DNA from 4 places in the Mesorhizobium sp. WSM4884 genome. Region 2 is predicted to be linked to each of the others. Evidence: predicted binding sites of a transcription regulator. Region 2 holds the regulator's gene; each other region holds the start of a gene.

Region 1 (7,439 bases), on a different contig from region 2:
GTCCATCAGAACCCGGCCGACGGCCTGCGCATGACGGTTTCGGCCGGCGCCAATGTCGGCGAGCGGCTGATGGCGGTCGGCGACCGCCATTACGGCAAGATCCGCGCCACCGCCGTCGACTGGCTGTCGCGCGTCGAGATCGACGAAGACCGCATCGACGACGAACCGCGCGCCTTTTCCGGCGGCATGCGCCAGCGCCTGCAGATCGCCCGCAACCTGGTGACCGGACCGCGGCTGGTGTTCATGGACGAGCCGACGGGCGGGCTCGACGTTTCGGTGCAGGCGCGCCTGCTCGACCTGTTGCGAGGGCTTGTCACCGATCTCGGCCTCGCGGCCATCGTCGTCACGCACGACCTCGCCGTGGCGCGGCTTCTGTCGCAGCGCATGATGGTGATGAAGGACGGCCGTGTCGTCGAAAGCGGCCTCACCGACCGCGTGCTCGACGACCCGCGCGCGCCGTATACGCAGCTGCTCGTGTCTTCGATTTTACAGGTGTGATGATGGAACGCATTTCCTTGGCACCGACCCCCACCCCGCCGCTTCGCAGCGACCTTTCCCACAAGAGGAAGGGTGGAACGCCGGCGCCCTACCTCCCCCTTGTGGGAAGGTCCGGGTGGGGGTACTTCAGCCACCACGCAAACAGCGACAGGAGCACTTTCTGATGCCCACGCCTCTCGTCGTTTCCGATGTCGCCAAAAGCTTCACCATGCATCTGCGCGACGGCGTCACGCTGCCGGTGGTGGCTGGCGTCTCCTTCTCGATCCGCGCCGGCGAATGCGCGGTGCTCGGCGGCCCGTCCGGCGCGGGGAAAAGCTCGATCCTCAAAATGCTCTACGGCAATTACGCCGTCGACGCTGGCCAGATCATCGTCCAGCATGGTGGGCTGATCGACCTCGCCTCCGCCAGCCCGCGCACCGTGCTCTCCGTGCGCCGTCACACCATCGGTTATGTCAGCCAGTTCCTGCGCACCGTGCCGCGTGTTTCGGCGCTCGACGTCGTCGCCGAGCCCCTGGTCGAGCGCGGCGAGGACAGAGAGGCGGCGCGGGAGAAAGCACGCACCTTGCTTGCGCAACTCAATTTGCCGGAAAAGCTCTGGGCGCTGCCGCCGGCGACATTCTCCGGCGGCGAGCAGCAGCGCGTCAACATCGCGCGCGGCTTCATCACCGAGCATCCGATCCTGCTGCTCGACGAGCCGACCGCTTCGCTCGACGCCAGGAACCGCGACGTCGTGGTCGAACTCATCGCCGCCAAGAAGGGGGCTGGCGTTGCTCTGCTCGGCATCTTCCATGACCAGGACGTGCGCGACGCGGTTGCCGACCGCGTCATCGATGTCACCGCCTTCGCCGCCGGAAAGATCGCCGCATGACGAAGAAGCTTTCGGAGGCGCCGCTGGTTCACGAGACGGCTGAGGTCGAGAACTCGAAGCTCGGCCGTTGGACCGAGATCGCCGAGCGCAGCCGCGTCTCGGAAAGCGAGCTCGGCGACTATTCCTACATGATGCAGGATTGCGCCGTCTGGTGCGCGACCATTCGAAAGTTCTCCAACATCGCGGCCGCTGTGCGCATCAACGCCACCAACCACCCGATCTCGCGGCCGACGCTGCACCACTTCACCTATCGCGCCTCGGACTACTGGGACGATGCCGAGCATGAGAGCGAGTTCTTTGCCCAGCGCCGCGCCAAACGGGTCACCATCGGCCACGACACCTGGCTCGGTCACGGCTCGACCATCCTGCCGGGCGTAACCGTCGGCGACGGCGCGGCGGTCGGCGCGGGCGCGGTGGTGTCGAAGGATGTCGCGCCTTACACCATCGTGGCCGGCGTGCCGGCAAAACCGATCCGCGAGCGCTTCGACCGCCGCACCGCCGAACGCTACCAGGCGCTCGCCTGGTGGGATTGGGACCATGCCCGGCTGCGCTCGGCACTCGACGATTTCCGCGAGCTCTCGGCCGAGGCTTTCCTGGAGAAGTATGGCGGCTGACGATGGTGAATGGTCAATAGTGAATGGCTGGGAAGCCTTCCTCACCATTCACCATTCACATCCTTGACACACGACTCGGACAGGAGGCGATTTCCCCACGGAGATCGTCATGCTCGACAAAGTAAAACCCTCGCTCGCCTCCTTCTTCGAAGGCACCAACCCGACGCCGCCGGTGCATCTCGGCACGCGCTACGACACATCGGGCAACTTCCTCCTTGAGCCTGGCAACACGGTCGTCAGCCACCTTGTCACGGGCTCGCCATCGGAAGCCGCGATCATCGAGGTGCGCGAGCGCATCCGCGCCATGCCCGACGCCGACCGCCTCGCCTTCACGCCGATCTCCAGCCTGCACATGACCTTGTTCCAAGGCATCATCGAGTACCGGCGCCGCCTTCCCTTCTGGCCGGCCGACATGCCGCTCGATGCCAGCATCGACGAGATGACCCGCCTCTACCTTGAGCGGCTGCAGGGCTTCGAGGGCAACGGTGCATTCAGGATCAAGACCATCGGCGTCACGCCAAACGGCCTGACCGTCGCCGGTGCCACGGAAGAGGACCACGCTGTCCTCAAGGCATGGCGCGACGCGCTCTCGATCCCGTTCGGCTACCGCCATCCGGACCACGAAACTTATGTCTTCCACATCACATTCGCCTATCAGATCCGCCGGCTTGCCGACGAACGAGTGTCCGCCTGGCAGGACCTGTTCGACGAGTGCCTGGCGTTCCTCGATCGCGAGGCTCCGGTGATCGAATTGCGCCCGCCTGCCTTCTGCAGCTTCAAGGACATGAAGCATTTCGAGGAATTGCTCGTCCTTGGCTGACGGTCGATGCAGGTCGCCCAAAGGTGCAAAGCGGTTTTGGGACAACGACATGCATCAAACCGACAACATGATCTGGCCTGTGAGTCGTAACAAAACTGACATCAATCCGACACCCCAGCTTCATGGGGCTGCGCTAGCGAAGGTTAACGGACCTTCGAAACCGCGACGTACCGGAGTTTTGCCATGTCAGCATCATCGGCCACGCTGGAAATCCGCGGCGTAACCCGACGATTTGGCAAGAACACCGCTGTCAGCGACATCAACGTCTCGATCCCGCAGGGCCAGATGGTCGGCATCATTGGCCGTTCCGGCGCCGGCAAGTCGACGCTTCTGCGCATGATCAACCGTCTCATCGATCCTAGCCAGGGATCGATTTTTTTTGACGGCGCCGAGGTTTCCAGCCTGCAGGGGTCGCCGCTGCGCCGCTGGCAGCGCGACTGCGCCATGATCTTCCAGCAGTTCAACCTCGTGCCGCGCCTGGACGTGCTGACCAACGTGCTGCTCGGCCGCCTCAACCACCGCTCTACGCTTTCCAACCTGCTTGGGATGTTCTCGCGCACCGAATGCGCCGAGGCGGTGGCCGCGCTCGAGCGCCTCGATATCGCCCGCACCGCGTTGCAGCCGGCCGGCACTCTGTCCGGCGGCCAGCAGCAGCGCGTGGCGATCGCGCGCGCCATGATGCAGCAGCCGAAGGTGCTTCTGGCCGACGAGCCGATCGCCTCGCTCGACCCGCTCAACGCCAAGGTGGTGATGGACTCGCTGCGCGACATCAATTTGCGCGAAGGCATCACCGTCGTCACCAACCTGCACACGCTGGACACCGCCCGCGCCTACTGCAACCGCATCATCGGCATGGCCGCCGGCAAAGTCGTATTCGACGGCGCGCCCGAGGATCTCGATCGCGATGCCGTGCGCACCGTCTATGGCGCCGACGCCAACGGGGTCGAGATCACCGAGGCCATCACGTCGACCAGCGTCAACATCAAGCCGAAGATCACCGCATCCGCCGGACCGCTCGAACCGGCCTTCCCCGGCTACTGAGTCCATCGCCCGGATCGTAGCCGCTCCGGGCAAATCGTGGATTTCGGCAAGAGCAACCCGGATCGCCCGCCCGCGTCAAAGGCTGAACTCAAAAATTCGAACGCTGCCGGCGCGAAGCCGGCAAAACAGGAGAGAGATCAATGTTCAGGAAAATGGTTTTTGGCGCCGTATCGTTGCTGGCCATGGCGGCAAGCGCCGCCCACGCCGCTGACATCAAGGAGTTCCGCGTCGGCATCCTCGGCGGCGAGAACGAGACCGATCGTCTGCGCAACTACCAGTGCCTTGCCGACCACCTGAAGGCCGAATTCGGCTTCGAGAAGGTGTCGCTGTTCCCGGCCGCCGACTATGACGGCGTCATCCAGGGCCTGCTCGGCGGCACGCTCGACTTCGCCGAGCTCGGCGCGTCCGGCTACGCCAGCGTCTACCTCAAGGACCCGAACGCCGTCACCCCGATCCTCACCACCAAGCAGACCGACGGCTCGACCGGTTACTATTCAATCGGCCTGGCACTGAAGACTTCCGGCATCACCGATATCAAGTCGGCCAAGGGAAAGAAGCTCGGCTATGCCGACCCGGATTCGACCTCGGGCTACCTGATCCCGCTGACCCAGATTCCGAAGGACACCGGCGCTTCCAACGAGAGCTACTTCGCCTCGACCCAGTTCAACGGCGGTCATGAGAACAACGTGCTTGCCGTCCGCGACGGCAAGGTCGACGTGGCGGTGGACGATTCCTCCGGCATCGGCGACTTCAAGAACGGCTACACCTCCGGCACCTTCCACAAGGAAGTCGCCAAGGGCGCCGTCGACCCGAACGACTTCGTCGAAGTGTGGCGCTCGGGCCTGATCCCGAACGGCCCGCTGGTCGTCCGCACCGCGCTCGGCGCCGACATGACCGCCAAGCTCACCGACTTCTTCACCCAGCTGCCGACCAAGGACAAGCCCTGCTTCGAAGGTGTCGAGGGCGGCGATTTCACCGGCTACGTTCCCGTGAAGCCGGACTTCTACAAGGTCATCGTCGAGGCCCGCAAAGCCGCGATCGGCGGCTGACGACATCAGGAAAGGGGCGGCGTCTTAAAACGCCGCCCTTTTTGCATTCACCGATCATGACAACAGCGACAATTCATTCCGAAGCGACGCGGCAGCAGGCCGACGCCTGGCGGCGCCAGACGTCGCTGCGCCGCTTCTACACCGCGCTCGGCGTCGGCCTGCTGCTGGTCGCCATGGTCGCGACCATGTGGTTCGCTGACGAAGCCAATGCGGGCCATTTCTTCGAGCGGCTGCCGCATATCCTCGACTTCCTGAGCTGGCTTATCCCGAAGGACTGGAACGACGTCTGGCGAGCGCTGTTCGACATCGCCTCGCCGCACGACAAAGGCACGCAGGAGTTCAACTTTCCGCTCGGCCGCGTCTATATCTGGGGCGGCTTCTACATCCCCGAATATTTCGAGCTGATGCTGACCACCGTCAACGTCGCGCTGGTCTCGACCTTCATCGGCTTCGTCTTTGCCGTGCCATTCTCCTTCATCGCCGCGCGCAACCTGACGCCGAGCCAGATCCTGCGGCTCATCGTCAAGCGTTTCATGGAACTGCTACGCGCCTTCCCGGAGATCGTCATCGCCGGCCTGTTCGCGGCCATCGTCTCGATCGGCCCGGTAGCAGCCATCATCGCCATCGGCCTGCATTCGATCGGCGCGCTGGGCAAGCTGTTCTACGAGATCAACGAGAACATCGACATGCGGCCCGAGGAAGGCCTGCGCGCGGTCGGCGCCAACTGGATCGAGCGGGTGCGCTTCGCCGACCTGCCGCAGGTGCTGCCCAACTTCATGTCCTACACGCTGCTCAGGATCGAGATCAACGTGCGCATCTCGACCATCATGGGAGCCGTGGGCGGCGGCGGCATCGGCGAGGAGCTGAAGCTTGCCATCTCGCGCGGATTCGGCGCCAAGACCCTGGCGCTGGTGCTGCTTCTCTTCGTTACCATCTTCTTGGTCGACCAGTTCTCCGCCTGGCTGCGCCGCAAGCTGGTTGGTGAACAAGCCTTCTTGATGAATGCCTGAAATGGCCATGACAGTCGATGAAATCAAAGCCATTGAGGATCGCCACCCGCAGGTATTCCAACGGCCGGCCTACAAGCGCTTCTGGCCGCTATTTCTGATCGTCGGCACCCTGCTTTATCTCGCCTACGCCTTGTGGTTCTTCAGCCTGCCACAGGTGCTGAGGGAATCGCACTGGGAGCGCCTGCCGCTCTTCCTGTCGCAATGGATCAGCTACGACCTGCAGCCGGAATTCCGGCTCGACCAGCCTGAGATCACGCCGAAATATCCGCGCTTCTCCGCGCTCGGCGAACATCCCGATCCGGATTGGGTGATCAAGAATCCCGACGGCACCTACACCGTGCAGATCGACGGTGAGGCCAGATCCGTCACCTTCGACAAGACCAAGGCGACGATCGTCGCCAACGGCCAGACCGTGCCGATATCGCTGACCGGCGGCAAGCCGGTGGTTACCGGTCCGGTGCCGGACTGGGTCATCGTGCATGACGACGAGGTCGTCGCCAGGATGGGCTTTGTCGGCGAGGTGCGCGTCACCGTCGACCGCGTCAAGGTGCGCAAGCGCTTCCTCGGCTGGGCGAATTTCGTCTTCGACACACGCTCGCCCTTCTTCGGCAAATCGGCGGGCGAGGTGTTCTCGCTGATCCTCTCCGGTCCTGAGCTCCAGCCGGGCACATCGAACCTCGCTTTAGCCGCCGACAACATCTGGAACAACGCCCAGTGGCAGCATGGCGATGTCTGGACGAAGCTGCTGCAGACCATCGTCATGGCGTTCCTCGGCACGCTGCTCGGTGGCATCGTCGCCTTCCCGCTCGCCTTCTTCGCCGCCCGCAACATTACGCCGAGCGGCCTGCTCAGCCAGGTGCTGAAGCGCTTCTTCGACTTCATGCGTTCGGTCGACATGCTGATCTGGGCGCTGTTCTTCACCCGCGCCTTCGGCCCCGGCCCGCTGGCGGGAAGCGCCGCTATCTTCTTCACCGAGATCGGCACGCTCGGCAAAACCTATTCGGAGGCGCTGGAAAACATCGACGACAAGCCGCGCGAAGGCGTGCTCTCGACCGGCGCCAACGGCATCCTGGTGCAGCGCTACGGCGTGCTGCCGGAAGTGGTGCCGATCTTCATCAGCCAGACACTCTACCAGTGGGAATCGAACACCCGCGGCGCGACCATCATCGGCGCCGTTGGCGCCGGCGGCATCGGCCTGAAGCTGTGGGAAGCCATGCGCACCAACTCGAATTGGGCGAACGTCTTCTATATGGTGCTCTTGACGCTGCTCGTCGTCTTTATCTTCGACAACATCTCGAACTTCCTGCGCCGCAGGCTCAGCCGCACGCTGCATGATTACAATAGGTTGCAGGCTGCGCCGGGGTAGTTCGCGCCTTCGTCATCCTCTGGCGAAGCAAGGAGCGAAGCGACGCGGCGCAGACCCGAGGATCCATTCCGTGACATTGGCCATGGAATGCAGCGGTTCAAAAAGTGGCGCTTACTCGGCGTCCCGATCTGCACCGTTGCGAAGCGTCGACGTCACGGAATGGATCCTCGGGG
Region 2 (7,439 bases):
CCAGCGCATTGGTCGACGAATTCTGCCTGGCCGACGAGATCGCCGCCGCGATCGTTGCCAGCACGCCCATGATCATGAACACCTTCATGGTGATCCAGCGGGTGTTGATGCCGGCAAGGTTCGCCGCTTCCGGATTGCCGCCGATGGCGAAGACATAACGGCCGAAGCGGGTGCGCTTGGTGATAAAGGTCATGATCAGGCCGACCGCGACCGCCATCAGCACCGGAATGGCGATACCATGGGCAATGAACAACCCGCCCTCGGGAACGGTGATGTTGTTGGCGGCGGCGTGTCGGTTCACGATGCCGACCGGCCAGGGATAGGAATTGGCCAGCCACACCGCGCCCATGATGATCGCGCAGGCGACCGCGCCGAGCAGCGTCTCGGCCCAGATCGGCCGGAGCGGGAAACGGAAGCGCTTGCGCTGCACCCGGCCGTGGAACAGCGCAAACACCACCGCCAGGCAGGCGACGACGCCCACCACCCAGCTCCATCTGGCGCCGATCGAGCCGGCCGGCCCGCCACCCATCAGCTGGTAGGTGGCGTCGAGCGGCGCGACCGTCTGGCCGCTGGTGACCCACCAGGCGGCGCCGCGCCACACCAGCAGCCCGCCCAGTGTCACGATGAAGGCCGGCACCTCGAGATAGGCGATGACGAAGCCCTGGAACGCCCCGATCAGCAGACCGAGCGCCAGGCCGATGGCCAGCGCCAGCACCCAGATCCACGGATTGCCGAGCTCGAGCCCAACCATCCGCACCAGGAAATGCACCTGGGCAAAGCCCATGACCATGCCGATCAGCCCCTCGGCCGAGCCGACGGAGAGGTCGATGTTGCGCATGACGATGACCAGCACCATGCCGGAGGCCATGATGGCCACGGCCGAGGTCTGCACCGACAGGTTCCACAGATTGCGCGGCGTAAGGAACGTGCGGCTGTCGAAATCGAGCGGATTGACGCCGAGCCGCAGGCTCGAAATGACGTGCAGGCCGATCCAGATGATCAGAAGCGCGCCGACCATGCCGAGCATACGGGTGTCGAGTTCGGTCGCCTTGAGGAAACGGCCGATCGCGCTGAGTTCGGAAGCACGTGCGCGATCCGCGGCCGGGTTGGCCGGCGTATCAGAGGTCGTATCGGTCATGATATCCTCCCACCGGCTGCCGTCTGGCGCGGATGCCGGACCACGATGCTAGAGCAATTCGAGCGAAAGTGTGTACCGCTTTCCGTTCGGAATTGCGTGGAAACGAACCGTTGGGAGCGGCTTGGCGATCTTACTGGACGCTGAACTGCTCCATTCGCTTTCCCGGCTCTATTCGAGCGAGAAGCTCTTTGGCAAACGCCGCGGCTTTCCGGCCGCGGCGTTTGCTTTGGACCGTCTTAGGCCCGGTTCAATTGCAGACTGCGACCGCGCCAGCCGCGACGCCGGCGCAGACTTCGTCCTTCTTGATCCAGCCCGCGTCGATGACGATGTTGAGATTGTCCTTGGTGATGGCAATCGGGGTCAGGAACAGCGACTTGACGGTGTTGCCGCCAGGCGTGGTGAAGTCCTTGGCGCCGGCGATGTCGCCCATCTTCTTGCCGTCGGCGAGCTGCGAGGCGATCTCGGCGGCGTTCTTGCCGAGCTCGCGCGCGTCTTTCCACACCGACACGGTCTGCGTGCCGAGCGCGATGCGGTTGAGCGCCGCGTGGTCGCCGTCCTGGCCCGAGACCGGAACGGTGCCGGCCAGACCCTGAGCCGTCAGCGCCGCGACGACGCCCCCGGCAGTGCCGTCATTGGCCGCCACGACCGCATCGACCTTGTTGTCGTTGGCGGTCAGAAACTGCTCCATGTTCTTCTGTGCGTTGGCAGGCAGCCAGCCGTCCGTATAGGCTTCGCCGACATTCTTGATCTTGCCGCTGTCGATGGCTTCCTTCAGCACTTCCATCGAGCCCGCGAACAGGAAATCCGCATTCGGATCGGCACCCGAGCCCTTGATGAAGACGTAGTTGCCTTCAGGCTTGGCCTTGAACACCTCGCGGGCCTGCATGCGGCCGACTTCCTTGTTGTCGAAGGTCAGGTAGAACACGTCCTTGTTCTCGATCAGGCGGTCGTAGCCGACCACCGGAATGCCTTCGTCGAGCGCCTTCTGCACCGCCGGGCCGATCGCCGAGGCATCCTGCGCCAGGATGATCAACGCGTTTGCGCCCTGCGAGATCAGGCTTTCGACGTCGGTCAGCTGCTTGCCCGGATTGGACTGCGCGTCGGCCGAAATGTATTTGTCGCCGGCGGCCTCGATGGCTTTCTTCATTGCCGCTTCGTCGGTCTTCCAGCGCTCTTCCTGAAAATTCGACCACGAAACGCCGATCACCTTGTCCTTCGCCTCTGCGACCGACGCCAGCGTCAACGACATGGCGACACCCGCCAGCATGGCGGTTGCGAATCTCTTCATGATTTCCTCCCTGCGCCATCGCGGCGCTACCCAGACTGGCCCGAAGGCCGGCACAGAGGCTTTTTTTCGAGCCTCGAAAAAATACTGATCCAACGCCGAAGCGCTGTCAACTGCGATTCTGATGGTTTTTGAGGTGCCGCGAACTTTTTTTCGAGGCCCGCAATAAATAATGACAGCCCCGTCCGCTTCTGCCACTATTCCAAAACAGTTGCACAGAAGCGCGGAAGCGTTGCCCCGTTGGAACTGAATGAAACAAAAAATCCAGAGCGGTTCGGTGGTGCATCCGCGACTGAACCGATCTGGCGCGTCGCCGACGGCCCATGCATTATCAAGAGGCCGCGCTGACCGGGAGGAGAAAAATGTCGGTCGGGATCCGCCATGACGACCTGCGCCGGCGCAACCGCGCCATGGTGCTCTCGGCCGTGCGCCGCGCCGGCCAGCCGTCGCGCACGGAGATCGCCGCGACCACGGGGCTTAGCCACTCGACCATTTCGGCAATTTCCTCGGACCTGATCCAGGAAGGCATCCTGGCCGAGAGCAAGCCGAGCGAGGCGGCATCGCTTAAGCGCGGCCGGCCGCAGGTCGGCCTCGCCCTCAATCCCGAGGCGGCCGCGGTGGTGACGGTGGTGCTGTCGCTGAATTTCCTTTCCGTCGCCGTCATCGACTATGCCGGGCAGGTCATCGCCGAGGAGCAACGGCGCCTCGATACGCTGACCATGCCGCGCGACGAGCTGATCGGCGAATGTGTGGCGATCGTCCGGCGCCGGCTGAAAGATCCCGACCTCGATGTCGGCAGCGTTGCCCGCATCGCCATGGGTATCCAAGGCATCACCGATTCCCATGCGCGGGCAATGCTGTGGTCGCCGATCACGCCTTTGACCGACATTCCTTTCGCCAACATCCTGGAAAAGGAATTCGGCATCCCGGCCACCATGGAAAACGACTGCAACATGATGGCGGTGGCGCTGCAATGGCGAGACCCCAACCGCTATCGCGACAACTTCATAGCCATCCTGCTCTCGCACGGCATCGGCATGGGCCTGGTGCTGAAGGGCGAGCTGTTCACCGGCACGCATTCTTCCGGAGGCGAGTTCGGCCATATGATCCATCGTCCGGGCGGCGCGCTCTGCCGTTGCGGACGCCGCGGCTGCGTCGAGGCCTATGCCGGCAACTACGCCATCTGGCGCAGCGCCATGAAGATGAGCGAGGACGCCGAGCCGGTCGATGTCGGCGACGCCGACATGCGGGCGCTTGCCGCCAAGGCGCGCGAGAAGGACGGCCCGGAGCGCGAGGCATACCGCCGGGCGGGCGAGGCGCTGGGCTTCGGCCTGGGCAGCTTGTTCGCGCTGATCGACCCGGCGCCGGTCGCCATGGTCGGCGTCAGCGCCGCCGCTTTCGACCTGATCGAGCCGTCGCTGCGCGAGGCCATCGCCCAAACCGCCGGTGGCCAGCACTCGGAATCGATCTCCTTCGACACCGAGCCGAACGAATTGCCGCTGATCCGCGAGGGCTGCGCCATGCGCGCGCTGACCTTCGTCGACCAGGAGATTTTCGCGCCGGGCGTGCAGACAAGAGCGGGCAAGCACGTCGCCTGAACAGCTTTGAAGTGATCGTGTCCTGCTAGACGTCGGAGATTTGCGAAGGTCCCGAAGCTTCGTCATACCAGGGCGAAGCAGGAGCGAAGCTCCGTCGCGAAGACCTTGGAATCCGTGCCGTTACCTCGGACGCAGGGCGCAGCGGAACGGAATTCTGCACCGTAGTGGCGCGTCGACGTCACGGAATGGATCCTCGGGTCTGCGCTGCGTCGCTTCGCTCCTTGCTCCGCCCGTGGATGACGAAGTCAGAAGCGTCTGAGCCAATCGCCGGCGCATACGATCGGATTCAACCTGTTACCGCCTCCACAGGAAGACTAATCCTCGCGGATCGCGTACCCCGCCCCGCGTATGGTGCGGATGACATCGGGCATGCGGCCGTTGTTGACGGCCTTGCGCAGGCGCCCGACATGCACGTCGACCGTGCGCTCGTCGATATAGATCGTCTCGCCCCAGACGTTGTCGAGCAACTGGCTGCGCGAGAACACCCGGCCGGGGTGCCGCATCATGAACTCGAGCAGCCGGAACTCGGTCGGGCCAAGCCTGATCTCGCTCTTCTTGCGGTAGACGCGGTGCGATTCACGGTCGAGCACGATGTCGCCGACCTTGAGCACGCTCGAAAGCACCTCCGGCTTGGCGCGGCGCAACAGCGCCTTGACCCTGGCCATGAATTCAGGCGTCGAGAACGGCTTGACCAGATAGTCGTCGGCGCCCGTCGAGAGGCCGCGCACCCTGTCGCTTTCCTCGCCGCGCGCCGTCAGCATGATGATCGGCAGCCGTTCGGTCTCGGGCCGCATCCTGAGGCGCCGGCAAAGCTCGATGCCGGAAACCGCCGGCACCATCCAGTCGAGCACCAGGAGATCGGGCACGTTCTCCTGCAGGCGGATTTCGGCTTCGTCGCCGCGGGTGACCACCTCGACCTGATAGCCTTCGGATTCGAGGTTGTAGCGGAGCAACACCCCCAGCGGCTCCTCGTCCTCCACCACCATGATACGTGGCGCGATCATTTAGCAGGTACCTTCGCTGTCAGGCCGCCGGCGCCGACATCGCCGTCTCGTCCTGCTTCGGACGGTTCGCGGGCAATTGGGTGCCGGTCAGCACATAATAGGCGTTCTCGGCGATGTTGGTGACGTGGTCGCCGATGCGCTCCAGATTCTTGGCGCAGAACAGGAGATGCGTGCAGGCCGTGATGTTGCGCGGATCCTCCATCATGTAGGTCAGAAGCTCGCGGAAGACGGAGGTGTATTTGACGTCGATGCGCTCGTCGTCGTTCCGGAGCTTGGCGAGCGCCGTGGCGTCGCCCGCCGTGTACTCCTCGATCACGCCCTGGACCTGGATCAGCACCAGCTGCGCCATCGAGTCGATGGAGTGCGACAGGTCGCGCGGCGCGGCGCTGACGCCGACGGAGCCGACGCGCTTGGCGATGTTCTTGGCGAGGTCGCCGATGCGCTCGAGGTCGCCGGCCATGCGGATGGCGCCGACCACACTGCGCAGGTCGTCGGCCATCGGCTGGCGCTTGGCGATCAACGTGATAGCGCGATCGTCGAGCTCGCGCTGCCGTGCGTCCATGATGGCGTCGTCGGAAACCACGCGCTGCGCCAGCGCGTTGTCGGAATTGAGCAGGGCCTTGGTCGACGCGCCGACCATCGAGCCGGCGAGATCGCCCATATCACGGATAAGCTGGCTGATCTGCCTCAGATCCTCGTCGAAGGAAGCGACCGTATGGGCCATGATTATGTCCTCGTATGAACTCAGCCGAAGCGGCCGGTGATATAGTCCTGCGTGCGCTTCTCGCGAGGCGAGGTGAAGATCTTCTCCGTCCGGTCGAACTCGACCAGCTCGCCGAGATACATGAACGCCGTCTGCCGCGACACGCGCGCCGCCTGCTGCATGTTGTGGGTGACGATCACGATCGTGTAGTCGGCCTGCAGCTCGTCGATCAGCTCTTCGATCTTGGCGGTCGACAGCGGGTCGAGCGCCGAGGCCGGCTCGTCGAGCAGGATGACCTCCGGCTTCACCGCCACGGTGCGGGCGATGCAAAGCCGCTGCTGCTGACCACCGGAAAGGCTCTGGCCGCTGGCGTTGAGCTTGTCCTTGACCTCGCTCCAGAGCGCCGCGCGCTTCAGCGCCGATTCGACGCGGTTGTCCATTTCGGCCTTGCTGATCTTCTCGTACAGCCTGACGCCGAAGGCAATGTTCTCGTAGATCGACATCGGGAACGGCGTCGGCTTCTGGAACACCATGCCGATCTTGGTCCTGAGCAGGTTGAGGTCCTGCGAGCGGTCGAGAATGTTCTTGCCGTCGAGCAGCACCTGGCCTTCCGCGCTCTGCTTCGGGTAAAGCTCGTAGATGCGGTTCAGCACGCGCAGCAGCGTCGACTTCCCGCAGCCCGACGGCCCGATGAAGGCGGTGACGCTGCGCTCGGGCAGCGACAGGTTGATGTCCTTCAGCGCCTTCGACTGGCCATAGTAGAAGTTGAGGTTCTTGACCTCGATCTTGGCCTTCTCGACGGCCGTGTCGGCTACGTTAAGGTCGGTGGACAACATAGGTTTCATCTGTCCTCTCTGCGTCCGGTAAGGCTGCGGGCGAAGATGCTCAGCCCGAGAACCGTCAGGGTGATTATGAGCGCGCCCGTCCAGGCCAGCTGCTGCCATTCCTCATAGGGACTTAGGGCGAACTGGAAGATGGTCACCGGAAGACTGGCCATCGGAGCGTTGAGATTGCTCGACCAGAACTGGTTGTTAAGCGCGGTGAAGAGCAGGGGCGCCGTCTCGCCGGAAATGCGGGCGATCGCCAGCAATATGCCGGTGACGATGCCGGAAAGCGCCGCGCGATAGGCGACCGAACGGATCACCACCCAGCGCGGCGCGCCGATGGCGGTGCCGGCTTCGCGCAAGGCGTTGGGCACCAGGTTGAGCATGTCCTCGGTGGTGCGCACCACGACGGGGATCACAAGGATGGACAGCGCGACCGCGCCGGCGATCGCCGAGAAATGGCCCATCGGCCGCACCATCAGCTCATAGACGAACAGGCCGACGATGATGGACGGCGCCGACAGCAGAATGTCGTTGATGAAACGCACCACCGTGGTGAGCCGCGAGAAGCGCCCGTACTCCGCCATATAGGTCCCGGCGAGCACACCGATCGGCGTGCCGACGACGATGCCGATGATGGTCATGATGATGCTGCCGTAGATGGCGTTGAGCAGGCCGCCGGCATCGCCGGGCGGTGGCGTCATCTCGGTAAAGACCACCAGCGAAACGCCGGACAGGCCTTTGTAGATCAGCGCACCGAGGATCAGCGCCAGCCAGGCAAGGCCGATGCCCGCGGCGATGACGCACAGCGCCATCATCACGCCGTTCTTGCGCTTGCGTCTCTGGTGAAGCGACATGGCTACCGACATCGGTCATGCTCCCGTGCG
Region 3 (7,439 bases), on a different contig from region 2:
GTGGGCGGCGATGTCGATCGCCGTGCTGTCGCCGGTCAGGAACAGGCTGAGCACCGCGCGATCGAAAACGAACAGCAGCGCCACCAGCGCGCCGGTGAGCACGAGGTTGAACCCGACGCCCGAAGCGGCGACCCTACCGATGCGATCCCAGCGCCCGGCGCCGACATTCTGCGCCGCCATCGAGGAGACTGCGGCGCCGATGGCCAGAGCCGGCATCTGGATATAGGTCCAGAGCTGCGCCGCGATGCCGTAGGCGGCCGCGACCCGCGAGCCGTAGGAATTGACGATCCCCATCACGGTCAGCGCCGCGGCCGAGATGACGATCATCTGCAGGCCCATCGGCACGCCCTTGAAGACGACGATGCGCAAAAGCGCCGGGTCCGGTTTGAGCAGGGCGAGGTCGCTGCCCGCCAGCCGCAGCGGATTCTTGCGCGCATAGAGCACGATCAGGATGGCGACCACGCTCACCGTCTGGCCGATCAGCGTCGAGGTGGCTGAACCGGCAATGCCGAGCTCGGGGAAGGGGCCGATGCCGCGGATCAGCAGCGGGTTCAGGACGACGTCCAGCACGACCGCCAGCGCCATGAAGACAAACGGCGTGCGCGAATCGCCAGCGCCGCGCAGCACGGTCATGACAAAGGACAACAGGTTCATCATCGGCACGGCGACGAAGATGATGCGCAGATAGGCGCGCGCCAGCGGCAAGGCGTCCGCCGGCGTGCCGAGCCCGGTGAGGATGGCGTCGACCCAAATCCAGCCGCAGACCGCGAATACCATCGAGACGAGGAAGAAGAAGGTCGCGCTGGTGCCGACGATACGCCGTGCCTCGGCCAAGTCGCGGGCGCCGACGGACTGCGCGACCAGGATGGTCGCCGCCATGCCGATGCCGAACACCGTGCCGAGGATCAGGAACAGCACCAGATTGGCGTTCGAGGTCGCGGTCAGCGCCGCCTCGCCGAGGAAGCGCCCGACCCAGACGGCGTTGATCGAGCCGTTGAGCGACTGCAGCACGTTGGAGCCGAGCACCGGCAAGGCAAACAAAAGCAGCGTACGCGGAATCGGGCCGCTGGTCAGGTCGCCGGTCCGCCGGCGAGCGGGCTTGTCGTCATCCATGTTGTTGTCCATGGTGGGGCGGGCACCGAAAATGAATCAGGCCCGCGATGCTATCGCAGGCCTGATGGTGATGCATCCCTTGCGGGCTGGATGCCTCGTGGCACCCGACCCGATGGCAGCGCTAGTTCTGAACGAGGCTGTTTCCGGCGAGCCCTGGAAGCGTAACCTGATAGACGAGGAACGTGGTGTCGACATCGGCGCCATCCTCGGCCTTGTAGGGAGCGCCGACCTGGAAGCCGTCCTGGGTCAGGAAGTCGTTGTCGTTGGCGACGAACAGGAAATAGTCGTCGGGCAGCTTCGGATCGAGCACGCTCACCAGCGACATCGCTTCCCACTTCTCCGAGAGGTTGTTCTTGTCGTTCGGCGCGCCGTTGTGCAGGCCGAAGCGGCCGAGCTCGCTCTTGTCGTTGATATCGATGAAGGTGGTGAGCTTGGCCGGCGTCACCGATGGGTCGAGCACGCCCTTCGGCGCGACCGGCTTGTCGGCGGCGTCGAACGGACCATTGGCGATATCGGTCGCGCCCGTCAGGTCGAAAATGTTGATCTTGCGGTAGACAGACTCGGCGTCCTTCAGGCCCTGGCCATTGCCGCTGTCGCGAGCCAGCATTAGGAAGCTCTTGTCGGACAACGCCACGATCTCGCTCTGCGCGGCCACCTTGGTCTTGCCTTTGGCGTCCTTGAACACCGGCAGCGGCACGACATATTCGTGCGCCAGCTTGAGGTGGGCGAGGTCGGAGGCGTCATAGACCAGCGCCCTTGTGTTCTGGCGCGTCGAACCGGAATCGCCGCCATCCTGGCGCGGCGCCGACTGCAGCACCGCGATCAGGAACTTGCCGTCCGGCGTCATCGACATGCCTTCGAGTCCCTGGTTGTTCTGGCGGCCGGTCTCGGGATCCTTCGGATCGGGCTCGGCGGCGCCCGGGCCGGGATTGTCCGACGCGAAGTTCGGCTTGCCATGGCGCATCGGCACCAGAGCCGCCGGCGGCTGGGTGGCCGACATCAGATGACCGTCGGCCGAGAAGCGGTAGATGTTGGGGCCATATTCGTCCGAGATGAACATGGTGCCGTCGGGCAGGCGCACGATCGCCTCGTCGTCGAGCGCCAGCTTGCCGTTGTCGGCCTGCGGCAGGATCGGCATGTCGCCGGCGGCCCGACGCACGCCGTTGAGCGGGTCGAGGCCCGTGGCATCGGCACCCTTGTCGTCAGTCAGAAGCATGGTGTCGGTGAGCGTCGCCTTGACGCCCGACTGTTCCTGGCCCGCGGAGGACGCGGCGCCCGGAGCGGTCGGCGCCAGCTCGATCGAAATGGTGTTGAGGCGCGGCCGGTAGTCGGTGGTGCCGACGACGTTGTAGCCGCGGTCCGGCAGCAGCCAGAGCGAGCCCTTGTAGCCGGCGCTGTCACGCGTCCAGGACTTGGTGTCGATCGACATGCCGGAGCCCGAGCCGAAGGTCTCGCCGAACTTGTCCTTCTGGCTGGCCGGAATGCGGCCGATGCCGACAAGCCCCTTGTTGACGTAGGCGACGCCGTCGGCAAGCGCCGGGGTCAGGGTGGTGAACAAGGCAAGTGCCGCGCCGAGCGCGACGGTTCGGTTGAGGTGCTTCATGAAATATCCCCTTCTTGACGAGCGGAGCGGCGATGGCTGAAAGAGCGCGGCATCGGCGATACGGCGAGCCGTCTTCCGTTGAGCGGTCTAGGACTTGAACGTGATGGTTGCGTGACAGTTTCCTTCTCCCCTTGTGGGAGAAGGTGTCGCCGAAGGCGACGGATGAGGGGTGCTCCAGATGGCACCAGCGTCTCACTCCGCTAGAACACCCCTCATCCGTCTCGGCGCTACGCGCCGATCCACCTTCTCCCACAAGGGGAAAGCGCTTCTGCTCAATCACTCTCTCGCGCGATCAGCTCCAGCGGCCAGACCTCGCGGATGGTTCGCGGTCCCTCCGGGCCGGCGAAGGCAGGGAGCGAGGCGAGCAGCATCTCGGCCAGTCGCCGGCCCATGGGCTCCAGCGACGGACGGAAGGCGGTCAACGCCGGCGAGAAGTAGCGGCAAAGCGGCGTGTCGACGATGACGATCACCGCTATGTCGTGGCCGGGCCTGATGCCCATCTCGGCCAGTGCCTTGCAGCCGCCGAGCGCCATGGCGTCATTGTTGAAGATGATGGCTGTCGGCCGGTCCTTGGAGAGCATCACGCGCGGCGTCACCTTGTAGCCGCCGGACTCGTTGATGAAGCCGTCGGCGATCAGGCCGGGGTCGACTTCGATGCCGTGCCTCTTCAGCGCCTTGCGGTAGCCGTCGAGGAACAGGTAGCCGAAGTTGAGATCAAGCGAAGGGCGGATGGCAGCAATACGGCGGTGGCCGCGCGCGACCAGCCGGTCGACGGCTTCATCACCCGCCCTCTCGAAATCGATATCGAGCGAAGGATAGGTGTCGCCGCCGGATTGACTTCGGCCAAGCGTGGCGAAGGGAAACCCGGCCTTGCTGAGGTAGTCGATCCGATCGTCTTCCCGCCGTGTATTGGCCAACACGACCGCGTCGGCCCGGCGCGTCTCAACCACGCGGCGCAGCCTCTCCTGCTGATATTGGCCGGGCTCACCCATGACGACCATCAGATCTAGGTCATACTCGGCGAGCCGTGCCTGCAGACCGGTCAGGAACGGGATGAAGAACGGCTCGCCATATTGCTGGTCGCCGGGATGCGGCTGCAGCATGAAGGCAATCGAGCGGGTGGCGCCCTGGCGCAGGCTGCGGCCGGACTGGTTGGGCGAATAGTTCAGCTTCCTGGCCGCCTCCAGCACGCGCTGGCGGGTCTCGGCATTGACGTCGGCGCGGCCGTTCAAGGCGCGCGACACGGTGCCGATCGAAATGTTCAGGTGACGCGCGAGATCGTGAATGCTGGACGCCAAGGCAGGTTCTCCCCCTTCTTCGCTAGCACCGGCCGGCGCTCAGGCCAAGCAGCCGATGACGATTTTCGCGAGTGGGTGATTGACATTCTACGCCATCGGGTGTGTTGTCGTAAACGTTTACGGGAAAACGTTTACGGTCACGCCGTGGATACCGTGACGGTCGGCCTGGAGGGGCCGAACGGGAGGAGCACTGGATGATGAAGGTCGTCCTGGTCGGGTGCGGAGCCATGAGCAAGCACTGGCTCGATGCCGCAAGACAGATCGACGGGCTTGCCGTCGTCGGTCTCGTCGATCTCGATGCCGAGCGGGCGAAGGCGAGGGCGCGCGAATACGGGCTTGCCGCAGCCGTTATCGGCACCAGCGTTGACGCCGTTCTCGACCAGACGAAGCCCGACGCCGTTTTCGACGTGGTGGTTCCCGCGGCCCGGCGCGAAGTGGCCTTCTCCGCGTTCGCCCATCATTGCAATCTGCTCACCGAAAAGCCGCTCGCCGACAGTCCGCAAAATGCCCGCGCCATCATCGACGCTGCCCGTCGCGCCGGACGCGTTCACGCCGTCGTCCAGAACCGCCGCTATGTCGCCAATGTCCGGCGGATCCGGCGGTTTCTGGACTCCGGCGCCATCGGCAAGCCGACCAGCATCCATGCCGACTTCTTCGTCGCGCCGCATTTCGGCGGCTTTCGCGAGGAGATGGCCCATGTGCTGCTGCTGGACATGGCGATCCACACCTTCGACGCCGCCCGCTACATGGTCGCCGGCGAGCCGGCCAGCGTCTATTGCCAGGAATGGGAGCCGGCCAATTCCTGGTATCGGCAGGGATCATCCGCCAGCGCCGTCTTCGACTTTGGCAGCGGCAAGGTCTTCACCTATGCCGGCTCGTGGTGCGCCGACGGCTTCCGCACCAGCTGGGAGGGCAGCTGGCGCGTCGTCGCCGAGCGCGGCAGCCTGTTGTGGGACGGCCATGAGGGGCTGAAGGCGGAGGTGGTTGCGTCCGGCCGCGACGGTATCATCGATAAGACGCTGCCGATCGAGGTGCCGGCGCTCGACCCCGCCGATCAGGTGGGCGGCCATCTCGGTATCATCCGGGATTTCATGCGCGCGATCGAGACCGGCACCGAACCGGAGACGCGCGGCACCGACAACATCAAGAGCCTGGCCATGGTCTTCGGCGCGATCGAAAGCGCCGAGACCGGCCGCCGCGTGGCGATGGCACAGGAAACGCAGTGATGCCAAACCCGCTTCTCGACATCAGGATCGGCACCATGGTGCGGGCCAATCTCGACGACCCGGCCGCATATATCAGACAAATCCTGCCGCTTGGCTTCGAAAGCATTCAGCCCTTTTTCTGGCAGACGCTGGGCGGCAAGGATCTGCCGCGGCTGGCCGGCGCGATCCGCGAGGCGATCGGCGATGCCGACGTGACCGTGTCCTCGATCGGCGTGTTCGGCAATCCGCTGGAAAGCGGCGAGGTCGATCGCGGCGTGCTCGCGGCCTGGGAGACGGTGATCGACAACGCACATCTGTTCGGCGCTTCGGTGGTCAGCGGTTTCACCGGCCGCATCCGCGGCAAGCCGCTGACCGATAGCCTGCCGCGCTTCCGCGAGGTGTGGGGGGCGTTGGCGAAGCGCGCCGCCGACAAGGGTGTGCGCATCGCCTTCGAGAATTGCGCCATGGACGGCAACTGGGCGAGCGGCGACTGGAACATCGCCCACAATCCCGACGCCTGGGAGCTCATGTTCAACGAATTGCCCAACGACAATCTCGGCCTCGAATGGGAGCCGTGCCACCAACTCGTCTATCTGATCGACCCGATCCCACAGATCCGCAAATGGGCGCCGCGCATCTTCCACGTGCACGGCAAGGACGCGACGGTGCGCTGGGACGTGATCCGCGAGCACGGCGTGTTCGGGCGCCTGCCATTCGTGCAGATGCGCACGCCGGGCTTCGGCGACAGCGACTGGGCGCGGGTGATCAGCGAATTGCGGCTCGCCGGCTACCGCGGTGCGATCGACATCGAAGGCTGGCACGACCCGGTCTATCGCGGCGACCTCGAGATCACCGGTCAGGTACGGGCGCTCGACCATCTCAAGCAGTGCCGGGGAGGCAGGACTTACCTGCAGAACCCGGCGTGAGAACGGGCCGGCTGGAGGAGCCGGCCCGAACGCCGCGGCCAAGCGCCGAAGCAAGATCAAAATCCTCGATGTGCGAGGACAAAAGGGAGGAACGTGCATGAGCATCGCGATGAGAACGACAGTTTTGCGCACGACCGTGGTGGCGGCCGCCACGGCGCTGGCCGCCGCCATCTCCACCTTGCCGGCGCAGGCGCTCGACGCCCAATGGTGCAAGGACGTCCATATCCGCTTCTTCGTCGGCGGCGCCGAGGGCGATGCCTTCGGCACCATCGTCTATAACGGCGCCAAGCAGGCGGCGGCCGATCTCGGACCGAAGGTCGACTACATCTTCTCCCAGTGGGACGTCGAGAAGATGGTGCAGCAACTGCGCGAGGCGGTGGCGGTCAAGCCGAACGGCATCGCCATGATGGGTCATCCGGGCGATGCCGCGATCATGCCGCTGGCCGAACAGGCGCATAAGGACGGCATCAAGATGATGTACCAGAACGTGCCGGTGCCGAAGGTGGTGGCGGCGTTCGGCGGCGGCTATGTCGGCGCGCAGCAGGAGCAGCAAGGCCGCGCGCTCGGCGCCGAGGCCTTCAAGCTCGGCAAGCTCAAGGCCGGCGACAAGGCGATCATGATCGGCCCGTTCGAGAACGAGAACCGCGGCGCGCGCGAGCGCGGCACGGTCGCGGCGCTGAAGGAAGCAGGTGTCGAGGTGATCCAGCTCTCCTCACCGCCGAGCGGCGAATGGGCGTCCGATCCCAACCTCGCCATTCCGGTGATCACGGCAGCACTGCTCAACCACCCCGACGTCAAGGCGGTCGGCTATCCCGGCGGGCAGATGCTCGGCAATGTCGCCACCTATATGCAGGCGGCCGGACGCAAGCCGGGCGACATCTTCAATTTCGGCTTCGACACCAGCCCGCAGATCGTCGAGGGCTTCAAGGGCGGCTGGGTACAGCTCACGGCCGACCAGCAGCCGTTCCTGCAGGGCTATCTGCCGATTCTGAGCCTCTGCCAGCAAGTGGTGCTGGGGCTGGCGCCGATGAATGTCGACACCGGCGCCGGCTTCGTCACGCCGCAGAACTACGAGATCGTCTCCGAGCTTGCCAAGCAGGCGCTGCGTTGACCTCCCAGGCGGTCGGCCGGTATCAACCCGGCCGGCCGGACCGCCGGCGAAAAGGCCGGCAGACGGACAATTCAAGCGAGGATCGCATGGGCGAACGCATCATCGAACTGCGCGACATCAAGAAATCCTATGGCCAGGTCTATGCGCTGGGCGGCGTCAACCTTAGCGTCGACTGCGGCGAGG
Region 4 (7,439 bases), on a different contig from region 2:
CCGAAAAGCCGGCTGCTTCTTGGGGCAAGAAGCGATTGGCGGGGCGCGAACTGCTGTTTATCGGCTACTTCAACGCATGCCTTGGCACCGCGAAGCAGCGCATGTTTGGCGGTTAACGAGGTCCCGGCCAACCTTAGATCGCCATTTCGACCTCAGCGCGCGGCGCGGAAATGCTTGGAGAGCTTGAGCCCTTGCGCCTGATAGTTGGAGCCGAGATCAGTGCCATAGAGCGCCCGCGGGCGCTTGAGCATATGCTCGTAGACCAGGCGGCCGACGATCTGGCCGTGGTCGAGGATGAACGGCACCTCGTGGCTGCGCACTTCGAGCACGGCGCGGCTGCCGCTGCCGCCGGCGGCGGAATGGCCGAAGCCCGGGTCGAAGAAGCCGGCATAGTGGACGCGGAACTCGCCGACCAGCGGGTCGAAGGGCGTCATCTCGGCGGCATAGAGCGGCGGCACGTGCACGGCTTCGCGAGAGACCAGGATGTAGAACTCGTCCGGGTCGAGGACCAGCTCGCCGGCGCCGCTCTTGTAGAGCGGCTCCCAGAAGTCGACGACGTCCTGCGCGGCGCGCTTGTCGACGTCGACGAGTCCGGTGTGGTGCTTGCCGCGATAGCCGACAAGGCCGTCCTTGTCGCCGTCGAGATCGATGGAGAGCGCGATGCCGCCGCCAGAGATGTTGGGCGGCTCGGTAGCGACCAGCATCTCGGCGCGGTGGACGTCGCGCAATTCCTTCTCCGACAGCACCGCGTTGCCGATGCGGAAGCGTATCTGCGACAGCCGCGAGCCGGCACGCACGACGATCGGGAAGGTGCGTGGGCTGACTTCGAGGTAGAGCGGGCCATGGTAGCCGGCGGCGATCTTGTCGAACTCGTGGCCGCGGTCGGTCATGACACGCGTGAAGATGTCCAGCCGCCCGGTCGAGCTCTTCGGGTTGGCGGAAGCCGACACTTCCGCCGGCAGCGCCAGGCTCTCGAGCAGCGGCACGATGTAGACGCAGCCCGTCTCCAGCACCGCACCTTCGGCAAGGCTGATCTCGTGCAGTTTCAGCCGATCGAGCTTGTCGGCCACCAGATGGTCGGGACCGGGCAGGAAGGAGGCGCGCACGCGAAAGGCCGTGTCGCCGAGCCTGAGATCGAGGCTGGCCGGCTGGATCTGGTCGGTGTCGAGCGCGCGCGGCGACTTCAGCGCATTCGCCTCGAACAGCGCCGCGATGTCCTGATCCGGAAGAATGCCTGTCTGCCGCAAGGTCTGGCTCCGATCGAAGGCCGGGCAAGCGCGTGGTTCTTTTGCAGGCTCCTGCCGAAACCGTAAACGGCTTGCGCTAGCTGCCTGGTACAAACCTCTTAATCAAGCCGGCAATTGACGCAAGCGCGGCGCAGGTCTAAAGGGTCGTTATCCCGTGGTGATTTGGCCGGTCGGCTTGCAGCCACGTTAAACAAGTCGCTAAAGGACCGCTGGCCGCGAGGCCATATGGACCGGTTGCGACATCGCGGCCGGTTTTTTTTGTGTTTGGAAGTAAGGCGATGACCAAGACGCGTAACTGGAAGCCTCAGACGGCACTCGTGCATGGCGGGACGCTGCGTTCCGGCTTCGGCGAGACCGCGGAGGCGATGTATCTCACCCAAGGCTATGTCTACGAAACGGCGCAAGCCGCGGAAGCCCGCTTCAAGGGCGAGGAGCCGGGCTTCATCTATTCGCGCTACGCCAACCCGACCGTCGACATGTTCGAGAAGCGCATGTGCGCGCTGGAAGGCGCGGAAGACGCCCGCGCCACTGCTTCCGGCATGGCCGCCGTGTCCGCCGCCCTGCTCTGCAGCGTCAAGGCCGGCGACCACATCGTTGCGGCGCGGGCACTGTTCGGCTCCTGCCGCTGGGTGGTCGAGACGCTGGCGCCGCGCTACGGCATCGAGGCGACGCTGGTCGACGGCACCGACATCGCCAACTGGGAAAATGCGGTCAGGCCAAACACCAAGCTGTTCTTCCTGGAAAGCCCGACCAACCCGACGCTGGAAGTGGTCGACATCGCCGCCGTCGCCGCCTTAGCCAATTCGATCGGCGCGAGGCTGATCGTCGACAACGTATTCGCCACGCCGCTGCAGCAGAAGCCGTTGCAGCTCGGCGCCCATGTCGTGGTCTATTCGGCGACCAAGCATATCGACGGACAGGGCCGCTGCCTCGGCGGCGTCATCCTGTCGGACAAGAAATGGATCGACGAGAACCTGCACGACTATTTCCGGCACACCGGCCCGAGCCTGTCGCCCTTCAACGCCTGGACGCTGTTGAAAGGCCTGGAGACGCTGCCGCTGCGCGTGCGCCAGCAGACGGAAAGCGCCGGCAAGATCGCGGACTTCCTGGCCGGCCGGCCGGAGATCGCCCGCGTCATCTATCCGGGGCGGGCCGACCATCCGCAGGCGGATATCGTGAGGAAGCAGATGTCGGGCGGCTCGACGCTGATCTGCCTCGACGTCAAGGGCGGCAAGCAGGCAGCCTTCGCCCTCCAGAACGCGCTCGACATCGTGCTGATCTCCAACAATCTCGGTGACGCCAAAAGCCTGATCACCCATCCGGCCACGACGACGCACAAGAACCTGAGCGACGAGGCACGCGCCGAACTCGGCATCGGGCCTGGTACGCTCCGGCTCTCCGTCGGTCTGGAGGACACCGACGATCTGCTCAACGACGTCGAACAGGCGCTGAAGGCAGCGCGGTAACGGCCACGGTGGCCGCAAAGAGATTGCCTGAGCCGCAACCGGCTCAGGCAGTCTCTTCGAGTTCGGTCATCTCCCCGGTGCGGATCGTCATGGCGTTGCCGCGCCATTCGACGGCTCCGCCCAGCCAGCCGCGCGCCCAGATGGCGGGAAGCATCGCGTCGCGGACGATCATGGCGGTCACACTGCGCGGCGACAGGTACCAGCCCTTGGACCAGGCAAGCAGGCATTCCGGCACATAGGCTACCGCCAGCACGCAAAGCGCTGTCGTCGGGAGGCTGACGCCGGCGCTTTTTGCCGCAATCAGCGCGAATATCAGCGGCAGCGCGATACCGGTGAGTATCTCAGGCGCGAAGAACAGCGGGAAGGTGACGCGGCGCAGCCGCGCCCAGCGCGCCTGGCGCGACCAGACTTCGGCGAGCGTGCGCTGGCCGAGCGGCTGTTCGAAGGGCGAGGCCACGAGATTGACCCGGAGGCCTAGGCTGTTGACCAGCTTGGTGGCCGCCGCATCTTCGGCGGCCTCGGCGGCCAGCGCCTGGATGCCGCCGTTTGCGTCGAGCATCGACTTGTTCCACAACATGCTCTTGCCCTGAGCGAAGCCAAGGCCGACCGCCTCGCCGGCATATTGCCAGCGCGCCTGCAGCGTGTTGAGGAAGGCGCATTCGACCTCGGCCCAGAAGCCGTCCGGCCGCGAGCCGACCGGCGTCGAGCAGACGAGGCCGGTATCCCGTCGCCAGGCCGCCATCAGATGCTGGACATAGTCCTTGGGCATCAGCACGTTGGAATCGGCAAGAATCACCCAGTCGTGCCGGGCCGCCTGCCAGCCCTTGACGCAGTTGTTGAGCTTGGGATTGGCGCTGATCCTGTCCTCGCCGATCAAGAGCCGCGCCGGCACGTTCGGGAAGCGCGCGATCGCGGCATTGATCAACTTGACCACCGGGTCTTCCGGTTGGGTGACGCAGAAGATCAGCTCATAACGCGGCCAGTCGAGCGAGAAGGCGCGCTTGAGCGTCTCCTCGGCGAATGGCTCGACGCCGCGCGACGGCACGATGATGGAGACCGCCGGCTGCTTGCCGGCGAACGGAGGAATGAAGCGCCTGGGCTTCAATCGCGACGAGGCGAGCAGGATGCTGGCAAAATTGGAAAGAAGAATGGCTGACGAAGCAAAGGCGGCTGCAAAGGTCAGTTCCATCGAGTTCTGGTCACTCCGGAAGGGCCGCCCGCGGCCGTTTCATCAGTCGACAGAGCGCCCGAGTCGCCCGCATAGTTTCTGCACACCAACATTGTCATGTGTCACTTAAATGACATTGTTTTTCGGCAACTGCGCTAGAATCTGGCAGGATGGACGGCGCTTCGTGTAACAACCGCGAAGCGCGGTAAATGTTCCCTAGCCGGCAAACCGGAGTGGCCCATGTATCGCGCCGTGACGCGCAACATCGAAGTGCAGGTCAGGCCGTTCTATCTGGAGGATCGTTCCGATCCGTCGGAGGACCGCTATGTGTGGGGCTATCAGGTGACGATCGACAACCGGTCGGACGAGTTCGTGCAGCTTCTGTCGCGCTATTGGCACATCACCGACGGACGCGGCCGCGTCGAGGAGGTGCGTGGCGCCGGCGTCGTCGGCGACCAGCCGGAACTCAACCCGGGCGACAGCTACCAGTACACGTCGGGATGCCCGCTCTCGACGCCGTCCGGCATCATGGTCGGCCATTACACGATGCGCAACGGACGCGGCGAGACGTTCGATGTCGCCATCCCCGCCTTCTCGCTCGACATGCCGGGAACGAGGCGGACGGTGAACTAGGACAGTTGGCGAAATCCGGCGCGGGAGGATTTTCTCCCCGGGGGAGAAATGCCCGGTCCACCCTCCGCAGCTGCTGCGGAGGACGGGCAGGGCAATGAGGGCGGCGCTAAGGTTACGAGATTCTTTCGGACGGAGCGAGGGGTTCCGACATCGCCGACGTTGGCGCTGCCCCTCATCCGCCCCTTGGGCACCTTCTCCCCGTAAACGGGGAGAAGGAAGGGCATTTCACTCGGCCGCGAAATCCGCCGGATCGAAGTCGTACTGCGTCGAGCAGAACTCGCAGGCGACATGGATGCCGCCGTCCTCGGTGCTGTCCTCGATCTCCTCGGCCGAAAAGCCTTCGAGGATGCCGCGAATCTTCTCACGCGAGCAGGAGCACTGGTCGGCGACGGGAACGCTGCGGAAGACGCGCACGCCGTGCTCGTGGAACAGCCGGTAGAGCAGCCGCTCGGTACCCACCGAGGGGTCGATCAGCTCCGTCTGCTCGATGGTGCCGAGCAGCGCCAGCAATTCCCGCCATGAATTGTCGGCCGGGTCGTACGCCACGTCTCGCGGATCGCCGTCGCCACCCGAAATATCGGGCACGCGCATGCGCTCCGGCGCCTGCGGCAGGAACTGCGCCAGGATGCCGCCCGCGCGCCATTGCTCGCGGGCGCCGCCCGGACCCGGCGTCACCAGCTTGGCAACCGACATCCTCAGATCGGTCGGGATCTGCTCGGACTGGCGGAAGTAGGTGCGCGCGGCGTTCTCCAGCGACGTGCCGTCGAGTTGGACGATGCCCTGATAACGCTGCGTGTGGGCGCCCTGATCGATGGTCAGCGCCAGAACACCGGTGCCGAGCAGCTTCTCTTGCGAAGTCTCGCCCGAGGCCACCAGCGCCTGCAGCCGGTCGGCGTCGAAGCGCGCATAGGCGCGCAGCGCATGCGGCGTGGTGAAATCGGCCACCAGCATGTCGACCGGCCCGTCGGTGCGGGTCTGCAGGATGAACTTGCCCTCGAACTTCAGCGACGTGCCGAGCAGCACGGTGAGCACGCAGGCTTCCGCCAGCAGCCGCGCGACCGGTTCGGGATAGTCGTGACGGCTGAGAATGGCGTCGAGCATCGGCCCGAGCTGCACGGTGCGACCGCGCACGTCGAGGGGCGCCACTTCGTAAGGCACGACATGATCGTCGCCGGCGAAGCCGAATTCACCGAGTTTGGGTTGATGATCAGCCAAAGGACGGGTTTCCAACATGACAAAGCTCCGGGGCGCGTCCATCCCGCTTTGCAGGCGGCATGGGTCGAAGCGCGTTCGATTTGCGTGATGGCCCGCAAATAGGCATCACACATCGCCAGATCAAGTTGGTCCGTTTCAAGACAAGCCGGTTCAAGTCGGGCCTTCTCAAGCGCCCAGGCACCAGGCCAGCACAGCTTTCTGGGCGTGCAGCCGGTTTTCAGCCTCGTCGAACACCACCGAATGCGGCCCGTCGATCACGTCGTCGGTGACCTCCTCGCCGCGGTGCGCCGGCAGGCAATGCATGAAGAGCGCGTCGGACTTCGCCTTGGCCATCAGCGCGGCGTTGACCTGGTAAGGCAGGAAGACGTTGTGGCCGCGGGCGCGATGCTCCTGGCCCATCGACACCCAGCTGTCGGTGACGACGCAATCCGCCTGGTCGACTGCCTCCTCGGCCGAGTGGGCAAATCTGACCTTGCCGCCATTGGCCTTCGCCCAGTCGACGTATTTCTCGAACGGCTCGCTGCCCTCCGGCACCGCGACGTTGAGGTTGAAGCGGAACCGCGCCGAGGCTTCGAGCAGCGAGTGCAGCACATTGTTGCCGTCGCCGGTCCAGGCGAAGGTCCTGCCGGCGACCGGACCGCGATGCTCCTCGTAGGTCATGATGTCGGCCATCAGCTGGCACGGGTGGGTGTCGTCGGTGAGCCCGTTGATAACCGGAACGGTGGCGCTCTCGGTGAGCTCCAGCAGCCGGTCATGCGAGGTGGTGCGGATCATGATGGCGTCGACGTAGCGCGACAGCACCTTGGCGGTGTCGGCGATGGTTTCGGAACGGCCGAGCTGCATTTCGGTGCCGGTCAGCATGATCGTCTCGCCACCAAGCTGGCGCATGCCGACATCGAAGGAAACGCGGGTGCGCGTCGACGGCTTGTCGAAGATCATGGCCAACACCTTGCCTTCGAGCGGCTTCGAACGCTCGCCGGCCTTGAGCCTGGTCTTTCGCGCCACCGCATCGTCCAGCATCGAGCGCAGGTCGCCGGCGGAAACGGCTGACAGGTCGGTGAAGTGGCGAACACTCATCGGCAAATTCCAGAATTACTTCGCGGCTTCGGCCGCAATGGCGTCGGTCAAGCCCTTGGCGCCGGCGCGGATGCGCTTCAGCGCCTCGCCGATCTCCTCGTCGGTGACGGTGAGCGGCGGCAAGAGACGAATGACGTTGTCGCCGGCCGGCACGGCGAGCAAGTGCTGATCGCGCAGCGCCATGTTCACCTTGGTGTTGGGCATGGCGCATTTCAGCCCAAGCATCAGGCCGGTTCCCCTGATGCCTTCGATGACGTCGGGATATTCGTCTACGATCGCGGCAAGGCCCTGCTTGAGCAGCAGCGCCTTGCGCTGGACATCCTCGAGGAAGCCGTCGGCCAACACGACGTCGAGCACGGCATTGCCCACCGCCATCGCCAGCGGATTGCCGCCGAAGGTGGTGCCGTGCACACCGGCCGTCATGCCGGTGGCGGCCTCATCGGTGGCGAGGCAGGCGCCCATCGGGAAGCCGCCGCCGATACCCTTGGCAATCGCCATCAAGTCGGGGGTCACACCGCTCCATTCATGTGCGAACAGCTTGCCGGTGCGGCCGATACCGCACTGGACCTCGTCGAAAATCAGAAGCAGGCCGTGCTGGTCGCAGAGCTGGCGCAGGCGCTTCAGCGACTGCGT

What was found. The regulator PhoB, encoded in region 2, activates phosphate uptake and scavenging genes when phosphate is short. The targets are predictions, from matches to a motif close to TGTCATNNANCTGTCAT.
Region 1: a site for PhoB is predicted at 2,886-2,902, ahead of phnC (phosphonate ABC transporter ATP-binding protein). Genes of this name have one in related genera too.
Region 3: a site for PhoB is predicted at 2,817-2,833, ahead of P9236_RS01075 (esterase-like activity of phytase family protein). Genes of this name have one in related genera too.
Region 4: a site for PhoB is predicted at 4,001-4,017, ahead of P9236_RS19815 (ceramide glucosyltransferase). Genes of this name have one in related genera too.

Annotation. Positions count from the first base shown of each region.
Region 1 covers NZ_JARTVO010000003.1:271,757-279,195, reverse strand. The annotation lists gene phnK (phosphonate C-P lyase system protein PhnK) at 1-498, shown strand, start outside; gene phnL (phosphonate C-P lyase system protein PhnL) at 662-1,366, shown strand; gene P9236_RS06590 (DapH/DapD/GlmU-related protein) at 1,363-1,980, shown strand; gene P9236_RS06585 (DUF1868 domain-containing protein) at 2,090-2,800, shown strand; gene phnC (phosphonate ABC transporter ATP-binding protein) at 2,984-3,841, shown strand; gene phnD (phosphonate ABC transporter substrate-binding protein) at 3,982-4,890, shown strand; gene phnE (phosphonate ABC transporter, permease protein PhnE) at 4,947-5,900, shown strand; gene phnE (phosphonate ABC transporter, permease protein PhnE) at 5,902-7,266, shown strand.
Region 2 covers NZ_JARTVO010000013.1:143,350-150,788, reverse strand. The annotation lists gene P9236_RS20695 (sugar ABC transporter permease) at 1-1,138, opposite strand, end outside; gene xylF (D-xylose ABC transporter substrate-binding protein) at 1,386-2,426, opposite strand; gene P9236_RS20685 (ROK family transcriptional regulator) at 2,786-4,021, shown strand; gene phoB (phosphate regulon transcriptional regulator PhoB) at 4,336-5,025, opposite strand; gene phoU (phosphate signaling complex protein PhoU) at 5,045-5,752, opposite strand; gene pstB (phosphate ABC transporter ATP-binding protein PstB) at 5,770-6,573, opposite strand; gene pstA (phosphate ABC transporter permease PstA) at 6,570-7,421, opposite strand; gene pstC (phosphate ABC transporter permease subunit PstC) at 7,425-7,439, opposite strand, start outside.
Region 3 covers NZ_JARTVO010000001.1:246,263-253,701, forward strand. The annotation lists gene P9236_RS01070 (MATE family efflux transporter) at 1-1,113, opposite strand, end outside; gene P9236_RS01075 (esterase-like activity of phytase family protein) at 1,235-2,716, opposite strand; gene P9236_RS01080 (LacI family DNA-binding transcriptional regulator) at 2,989-4,014, opposite strand; gene P9236_RS01085 (Gfo/Idh/MocA family oxidoreductase) at 4,209-5,240, shown strand; gene P9236_RS01090 (sugar phosphate isomerase/epimerase) at 5,240-6,145, shown strand; gene P9236_RS01095 (substrate-binding domain-containing protein) at 6,243-7,256, shown strand; gene P9236_RS01100 (ATP-binding cassette domain-containing protein) at 7,343-7,439, shown strand, end outside.
Region 4 covers NZ_JARTVO010000012.1:143,772-151,210, reverse strand. The annotation lists gene P9236_RS19830 (hypothetical protein) at 1-116, shown strand, start outside; gene P9236_RS19825 (2'-deoxycytidine 5'-triphosphate deaminase) at 153-1,247, opposite strand; SAM riboswitch at 1,392-1,469, shown strand; gene P9236_RS19820 (O-succinylhomoserine sulfhydrylase) at 1,526-2,713, shown strand; gene P9236_RS19815 (ceramide glucosyltransferase) at 2,757-3,902, opposite strand; gene apaG (Co2+/Mg2+ efflux protein ApaG) at 4,122-4,514, shown strand; gene P9236_RS19805 (Hsp33 family molecular chaperone) at 4,740-5,771, opposite strand; gene argF (ornithine carbamoyltransferase) at 5,895-6,806, opposite strand; gene P9236_RS19795 (aspartate aminotransferase family protein) at 6,822-7,439, opposite strand, start outside.